Regions from separate parts of the Mesorhizobium sp. WSM4871 genome, predicted to be linked through region 2. Evidence: predicted binding sites of a transcription regulator. Region 2 holds the regulator's gene; the other holds the start of a gene.
What was found. Region 2 encodes LexA, which represses DNA repair genes until DNA is damaged. Its sites were predicted from a motif close to TGTTCNNNNTGTGTTCNG; they were not measured.
Positions count from the first base shown of each region.

Region 1: a site for LexA is predicted at 1,564-1,581, ahead of AC0L2H_RS17800 (ImuA family protein). Genes of this name have one in related genera too.

Region 1 is NZ_JBVVPU010000008.1:136,318-140,527, forward strand. Features, by position in the region: gene AC0L2H_RS17795 (DUF6504 family protein) at 1-567, opposite strand, end outside; gene AC0L2H_RS17800 (ImuA family protein) at 509-1,540, opposite strand; gene AC0L2H_RS17805 (metallopeptidase family protein) at 1,717-2,139, shown strand; gene AC0L2H_RS17810 (DUF1737 domain-containing protein) at 2,242-2,448, opposite strand; gene AC0L2H_RS17815 (HpcH/HpaI aldolase/citrate lyase family protein) at 2,486-3,361, opposite strand; gene AC0L2H_RS17820 (DUF4153 domain-containing protein) at 3,938-4,210, shown strand, end outside.
Region 2 is NZ_JBVVPU010000005.1:392,526-396,735, forward strand. Features, by position in the region: gene AC0L2H_RS13660 (ComEC/Rec2 family competence protein) at 1-1,640, shown strand, start outside; gene lexA (transcriptional repressor LexA) at 1,634-2,386, opposite strand; gene AC0L2H_RS13670 (molybdopterin molybdotransferase MoeA) at 2,493-3,698, opposite strand; gene moaC (cyclic pyranopterin monophosphate synthase MoaC) at 3,699-4,181, opposite strand; gene trpC (indole-3-glycerol phosphate synthase TrpC) at 4,184-4,210, opposite strand, start outside.

The DNA.
Region 1 (4,210 bases), on a different contig from region 2:
GAGGCGCAAGAGCAGCGTTGCGCCGAAGCGGCGGGCGAGCGGCGCGCGGGGCGCTGCCATGACGGCGCCCGCCGTGCGCAGGCCGACGCTTTCCAGGCTGGCGCGGATATCGGGCTCAATGCGCAGCGCGGCCAGCGGCAAGGGGGAAAGAAGCGCCTCCTCCTCGCCGCTCCGCACGATGTGGTCACTGGCAAACCGCGCCGCCGCCCACGCCGCACCGGGCGTGGCGGCAAGGCCGGCGCGGACGTCGAAACCCTGATGGAAAAAGCGCGACAGGATGTCGTCCAGCATCGCGCGTTCGCCGCCGAACAGATGGGTGCAGCCGGTGACATCGAGGAACAGGCCGTCGATCCCATCGATCGCCACCAGCGGGGTGTAGCGGTCGCACCAGTCGGCAAGGCCTTCGAGCAGGCGGCGATCGGCCTGCGGATCGGCCTCAACGACATCGATCGAGGGATGCATGGCGCGCGCATCGGCAATGCCCATGCCGCGCTTCAGGTGAAGCGCCTCAGCCCGCTCGTCGAGGGCCGATATGCGCTGGGCGTTGCGGTCGCGATGGCTGATCACGAGCGGTGGGTGAGATGGCGGCAGGTGATCCGACGGCCGCGAACGCCACGACCGTCCCAGACGCTGGCGCAGGATCCTTTCGGCGGCCAGATGCGGGAACCACAGGGACAGGATCCTTTGCCTCCCCGGCCCTTCTTTGCTCGAAAACATGGTCATCGGGGTTCCACTCCAGTGTGAATTGGCCAGGCAAGGCGGTGCGGCTCTTGCCGATGCCGACGGTGAAGGCGGGCCGGCCGATCGAGCCGGCGAGCGGCCCGGCGATCGTCGCGCGGCTTGCGGAAGGGGCTGTAGACACAATGAGACGCACGGGCGCGGCGGTCGGTTCGGCCTCGCCGGCCTGGCGCAGCAGGAACACCGGCCGGCCGGCCGCTTGCGCGCGGGCATGCAGGCGCCGTGTCGCGGTGAGGTCCAGCCGCTGCGGACTGCCACGGATTTCAAGGATGACGGCGGAGAGCGCCGTCATCCTCGCGGCCTCCTCGGCGACCCACAAAGCATCGACAAGCCGCGGCGCCTCGGAAAACAGCAATTCTCCGGGTTCGATGCCGAAGGAGGTTTGAAGCCCCCTGGCATAGGGAAAGCCGGCCTCGCGAAAAATTTCCGATGTGCCGATCCACAGGATGGGCAAGCGCGGCTGCTGCTGCTTCAGGATCAGGCTGACAAGCGAAAGGGCAAAGCCGGCGACAGCTCCGGCGTCACGGGTTTCAGCGCCATGGATCTCGCTGAGCGCCGCCTTCGGCAGGCCGCCGCCGAGCGCGGCATCGAGAGGCTCGGCGGTGCGCAGGAAGGCATCGGGCGGCGCCACCGCAAGGCCGCGCCGGACAATGGTCAGATCCCGTGCATCCTCGTCAGGCGGCGAGCCAACCGGGGCCGCGCCGACCGGCGCCTGCAGGCGCTCGGGCAACGTTCCCTCGATCTTCGCGATCTGGCGGCGCAGGGCAAAAACAGTCTCCCGCGCCACGGCGTTCATCGCCATGACGGTCAGCTTCCACTCACAATTGTTCCTGTTATGTTCTTATAGATTCCAGAGGGGGATCGAAGAGTCAAGCGGAGTCATGGGGAATTTATTCCTGTCTCTCCCTCGCCTACGGAGCGTCTTGGTCATTTGCCTCGCCCGGTGCGAAAGCCTATATGCCCGGGAAAGGACAAAGCATGGCCCGCATCTACAAGACCCGCACCTGGCACGCCGAGCTTTCGCCGTCGATGGAGGAAATCGAGTTCCTGGCGCTGGAGGCCTATGCCCATCTGCCAGAGGATTTCCGCAAGCTGACCGGCGAGATCGTCATCCAGATCGCCGAATTCCCGACCGACGAGATCATGGACGATCTGTCGCTGGAAACGCCCTTCGACCTGCTCGGCCTGTTCGAGGGGCGCGGCATCGCCGAACGCTGGAATCCGCAGACCGGCGAGGGGCCGAACCGCATCACGCTCTACCGCCGCGCCATCCTCGATTATTGGTCGGAGAACGAGGAGACGCTGGGCGACATCGTCACCCATGTGCTGATCCACGAGATCGGCCACCATTTCGGCCTGTCGGACGACGATATGGAGAAGATCGAAGAGGCGGCTGAGTAACGAGTGCTTGAGTGCCGCGCGCAGGTCGAGAAGTGGCGTCTCATTCCTTCGCACCCCCCTCTGTCCTGCTGGCATTCGAAGGGATGTGCTTAGTACGGCCGCCTACCAGTCGCTGAGCTTGGTGTCCGGCCCGTATTCCTGGCCCTCGACATCCTTCACCACGGCCTGGCCGCAGCGCATGGACTTGGTCTTCTTGTCATAGGCATAGGTCGGCGAGCCGAACAGGTGCCAGCCCTTGTTCAGCGCCGCCGTCACCTTGTGGCAGAAGCTGGAATCGTCCGGAGCGGACAAAAAGCGGTAGAGTTTCATTCTTCGATCCTGTCGTTTGGTTCGGGATCATGCTCGATCATGCCCCGATGGCGGCGGCCTTTGCCAGCAGTTTTTCGGCCTGCGCCAGGTGCAGCCGCTCGACCATCTTGCCGTTCAGCGCAATCACGCCCTTGCCGGCATTCTCCGCCAGCGCAAAGGCATCCTTCACCGCGCGCGCTTCGGCCACTTCCTCGGCGGACGGCGCAAAGGCGCGGTTCGCCGCCTCGATCTGGGCCGGATGGATCAGCGACTTGCCGTCGAAGCCCATTGCGGCCGCTTCCGTGCATTCGCGCGCAAAGGCATCGAGGTCGCGAAAATCGTTGGACACGCCGTCGAGCATATCGAGGCCGCCGGCGCGCGCGGCCAGCACCATCTGCATCAGCCACGGCACGAGATAGCGCCGGTCCGGCGTGGCGAGAATGCCGGTGTCCTTGACCAGATCATTCGTTCCGGCAACGAAACAAACAAGTCGCGAGGCCGGATCGCGGCCGAGTTCAGCGATGGCGCCGATGTTGAGCAGCGCCTTGGGCGTCTCGATCATTGCCCAGAGCTTGACCTCGTCCGGGGCAAAATTGTCGTCGAGCACATCGCCGGCTTCCAGGATGTCGCGCGGCGTGCCGACCTTGGGCAGAAGGATGCCGTCGGGCTCGCACTTGGCCACGGCCAGCAGATCATCGGCGCCCCACTCGCTGGACAGCGCGTTGATGCGCACGATCATCTCGCAACGCCCGGGACGGTTGGCGAAAATGCCAGCCAGTCTTTCCCGCGCGGAAATCTTGTCGGCCGCAGCAACGGCATCCTCGAGATCGATGATGACGGCATCGCAGGCCAGCGACGGCAGCTTGGCCAGCGCCTTGTCGTTCGAGGCCGGGATGTAGAGCACCGAGCGGCGCGGGCGATAGGTTTGCGTCATGTCCGATCTATGCCGCCTGAGGCCGGCTGAGGCAAGCATGCAGGCAATTGCTTCGGGTTCGAATCTCCGCCGGCGTTGGTGATTGGCGAAAGCCGAAGCCGCATCCGATCTCCCCCCTTGCGGGGGAGATGTCCGGCAGGACAGAGGGGGGTGGGAAGGATCGCTACTTCGGCTTGAGCATTCCCAACCGAGATTCAACCTGAAGGCATGGCTGCGATTTGGTTGATACGTCGGCGGGACAGCACCCCCCCTCTGCCCTGCCGGGCATCTCCCCCGCAAGGGGGGAGATTGGCAGCTTCACCGACATCGCCTGCACCTAAAGCGATTGCCTGCACGAAAACTGCACGCCCTTGCAGAAAATCTCCTCCGGTCCGCCCTGCCGCGTCCTTGCCGGCACGCGAAAGAGGCGGGCATGCAAGATCAAGAAAATCCCCGCTGGCGGCTGCCGTATCGGCTCCGAAACGAAGGCTGGTGGCTTGCCGACCCACCCGGGTCTCACCCTCTCGCCGCCCTCCTCCCTTTCATCCCAACGCCCGTGCCGCGATATCCCGGCCGGGCGATCACGAAAGTCCTGCCATGACATCGTATCTCACGCCGAGCTATTGCAGCCGCTTCGGCGTCGCCGTGCTGCTTGCCGCACTGGCGGATTTCCTCTTCTACGGCCAGCCCGCCGGCATCAATTTCTTCCTGTTCGCCATGCTGATCGCCGGTGCGATCGTTGCCGTGCATCCTTCGGCTCTCAGCGACATCAGGGTCTGGCGGAAGCCCGCCGCACTGCTGGTCGCGTTGCTGCCGCTCATCGAGAACGTCAGCGTCCTGTCCGTCTCGATCGGGCTTGCGGCTCTGGCC
Region 2 (4,210 bases):
CCACGCCGCCAGATGGCACACTGCTTGCCGCGCGCCTTTCTTCGGCGGTCGAGAACGCCCGCGAGAGCATCGCGAACCGTATTCGCGGTCAAGTTGGCGGCGCCGAGGGCGAAATCGCCGCGGCCCTGATCGTCGGCGTGCGCGCCGGTATCCCGGAAAAGATCAACGAGGCGATGCGGCGCACCGGCATCTACCACATCATTTCCATCTCCGGCCTGCATATGGCGCTGGTCGCCGGTACGGTCATGGCGCTGCTGCGCGGCGCCTTCGCGCTGTTTCCCGATTTTTCCTCGCGCCGGCCGATCAAGAAATACGCGGCCGCGGCCGCACTCTTTTCGATCGCGGCCTATCTCGTCATTTCTGGCGTGGTGGTCGCGGCCGAGCGCAGCTTCATCATGCTGGCGGTGATGCTGATCGCGGTGCTCTTCGACCGGGCAGCACTGACCATGCGCAATCTGGCGATTTCGGCGATTGCCGTCATCCTGGTGTCGCCGCACGAGGTGGTCGGCCCGAGCTTCCAGATGTCGTTTGCCGCGACCGCCGCACTTGTCGGCGCCTATGCCGGCTGGTCCGATTACCGTGCAGGCAAGGTCACCACGCCACCGCCACGACGATCGCTGCCTGGTTTCGTCACGCGAAAATTCCTGGCTGCGATGGGCGGCCTCGCCATGACCTCCATCATCGCCGGCGGCGCAACGGCGCTTTTCGCCATCTGGCACTTCCAGCGCGTCTCGCCGCTCAGCCTGTTCGCCAACCTGGCCGTCATGCCTGTTGTTTCGCTGGTGGTCATGCCTTTCGCGGTTCTCAGCGCGTTGGCGATGCCGTTCGGCGCCGACGGCCCTTTCCTCTATGTGATGGGCAAAGGGCTCACGGCGATGATTGCCCTGTCCGGCTGGATATCGCAGCGCTCGCCGATCGATGCGGTCGGGCTGATTTCGCGTCAGTCCGTCCTGCTGGTGACGATCGCCCTTGTCATCGCGACCATGGCGACGACCCGGCTACGGCTCGCGGCCCTTCCTTTCGCGCTCGCCGGACTGCTGACGATTTCCCACACCCGCACGCCCGACGTCCTGATCTCGGAGGACGGGCATCTGGTGGCGCTGTCGATCGGGAACGGCGAACTTGCCATCAACCGGGTACGTTCGAACGTGTTTACCACCGACAACTGGAAGCATGCGCTGGTATCCGAAACCATCGTCGAACCGGAGACGTTCGCCAAGGGCGACGCTCAGTTTGACATAACCGATCCGGCCGAATTGCCGCCGGGCGCGCCGTTCTACTGCACAGAAGGCCTGTGCATAGCCAGGCATCCGTCGGGCGCTATCGTCGCGCTCGCCGACGACCGCAAGACCGCCCGGCCAGCCTGCGCCTTTGCCGACCTGATCGTCATCGACGATGCCACCGCCTACGATCCCTGCCGCAATCCGCTGATCCTTGTCGTCACCAAACGGCAGCTTGCCCGCGCCGGCAGTGCCGCCGTCTTCTTCAACCCGCAATCGGCGACCATGCGTGCAGAAATCCGCTTCGCCGTCGAAGCGCCATATCGGCCATGGCATACCCAGCGAAAGTTTTCGCGCGAGGCGAGGGGGCTGCCGCCATACCGCAAGCCCGAGAAATCCAAGCCGTCTGTGGTTCAGTAACGCCGGATCAAACCGACGAGCTTGCCTTGCACCTTGACGCGGTCCGGCCCGAAGATGCGCGTCTCGTAGGCCGGGTTGGCGGCTTCGAGTGCGATCGAAGCGCCCTTGCGGCGGAACCGTTTCAGCGTCGCTTCCTCCTCGTCGACCAGCGCCACGACGATCTCGCCAGGCTGGGCGGTGTCGGCATTGCGGATGATGACCGTGTCGCCGTCGAAGATGCCGGCTTCGATCATCGAGTCGCCCTTGACCTCGAGCGCGTAGTGCGCGCCGCCTGTAATCATGTCCGGCGGTACCGAGATGGAGTGCGTCTGGTGCTGGATGGCGTCGATCGGCACACCCGCGGCGATGCGGCCCATCACCGGAATGGACACCGCGGCAACGGCGTCGTCATTGTTGCCGGCGGAAGGCATTCGCGATAGCGCCGGCTTGATCTGCCGTCCGAGGTTACCCTGCCCGGAATTGTTTTGGCCAAGGCTGCCCTGAATGACGCTCGGCGAGAATTTGCGCGCCGCATTGAGGCCAGGGGCAATCGAGTCGGGAAGACGCAGCACCTCCAGCGCACGAGCGCGATTCGGTAGCCGGCGAATGAAGCCGCGTTCCTCCAGCGCCGTGATCAGCCGATGGATCCCGGATTTGGAGGCGAGATCGAGCGCTTCCTTCATCTCGTCGAACGAGGGCGGAATGCCGCTTTCCTTCATCCGTTCGTGGATGAACATAAGCAGTTCATGTTGCTTGCGTGTCAGCATCGCGGCCCCCAAAACAGAATCAGAAAAACAAACCCAGAACAAACACTATCTGTTCCAGTTGTGTTCCGCAACCATTTAAAGTTTAATGAATGTGTTGACGTTTTGTTCAGCGTAGCATCAGCACGCTGCAGGCAGCGCCGGCCGCGGCGACGGGAGCGAAAGGCTCACGCACGATCAGCCCATTGGCGTCGGCCAGCATTCTTAGCATCGAGGAATCCTGGATGCCGAACGGCGTCGCCTTGAACGATCCGGCCTCTTCGGTCACCACGGCGCGCACATAATCCTGCCTGAGATCGTTCGCCGGCATTGCGGCGCCGAGCCGCGCCTCGCGCATGTCCTGCCGATACGCCCGGCCGCCGAGCCGCGCCAGCAGCGGCTTCAGAAAAAGCTGCGTGCAGACCAGGCTCGCCACCGGGTTGCCGGGCAGGCCGATGCATCTGACAGTGCCCAGCCGCCCGGACATCAGCGGCTTGCCGGGGCGCATGGCGATCTTCCAGAAATCGAGCGTCATGCCTTCGCCGGTCAGCACGTCATGGACGAGGTCGTGGTCGCCGACCGAAGCGCCGCCGAGGGTGACGAGGACATCGGCGCCGGCGGCGACCGCCTTTTTCACCAGAGTGGCGATCGCTTCCTTGCGATCCGCGGCGATGCCGAGATCGAGGGCATTTGCACCGACCGACCGGGCTGCGGCGGCAACGCCATAGGCATTGGACGAGATGATCTGGTCGGGCCCGAGGTCGCTGCCCGGCGGCAGCAATTCGTCGCCGGTGGCGATGATGGCGACCAGGGGCCGTTTCACCACGCTGACACGCGGATGATTGGCCGAGGCTGCCAGCGACAATGCGGCCGGATCGAGCAGGCGGCCCTTCTCCAGCAGGACATCGCCTTTCGAGAAGTCGAGCCCCAGACGGCGTATGTTTCGCCATTCCGGCGTCGGCTCGGTCACTTCGATGCTGCCGCCGCCGAGATCCCTGGCGTTCTCCTGGATAACGATGGTGTCGGCGCCGGCGGGAAGCGGCGCTCCGGTAAAAATGCGCACGGCTTGCGCCGGACCGACAGTGCCTTCGAAGCCACGACCGGCCGGCGCCATGCCGATCACCGAAAGCCTGGCGGGTGCGGATGTGACATCGGCGGCCCGCGCCGCATAGCCGTCCATGGCCGAGGCATTGAAGGGCGGCTGGGTGCGCAGCGCCATCACGGGCTCGGCCAATACCCGGTCAGCCGCGTCCATCAGCGCAACGCTTTCGGCTGGTAGCGCCGTCGCACCGTCAAGGAGGCGTTCGAGCGCCTCCGCCACCGGGACCAGCGCCATTTAAGAACCTGCCTTGTAGTCGCCGGACTTGCCGCCGGTCTTTTCCACCAGCCGGACGCCGGAGATCACCATGGCGCGGTCGACCGCCTTGGCCATGTCGTAGATCGTCAGGCAAGCGACCGAGGCCGCGGTCAGGGCTTCCATCTCGACGCCGGTCTTGCCGGTGACGCGGACCAGCGCCGTGACCTTGAGGCCGGGCAGCGACTGGTCCGGTTCGATATCGATGGAGACTTTTGTCAGCAGCAGCGGGTGGCAGAGCGGGATCAGTTCATGCGCCTTCTTTGCCGCCATGATGCCGGCGATGCGTGCGGTGCCGAGCACGTCGCCCTTCTTGGCATCGCCCGCCAGGATCATTTCCAGTGTTTGCGGCCGCATCGAGACAAAACCTTCGGCGATCGCCGTGCGCGTCGTCTCCGCCTTGTCACCGACATCGACCATATTGGCTTCGCCTTGCGCGCCAAGATGGGTGAGGGCGGCTGACATCGTCAGATAACCTCTGCTGGGGCCTTGCC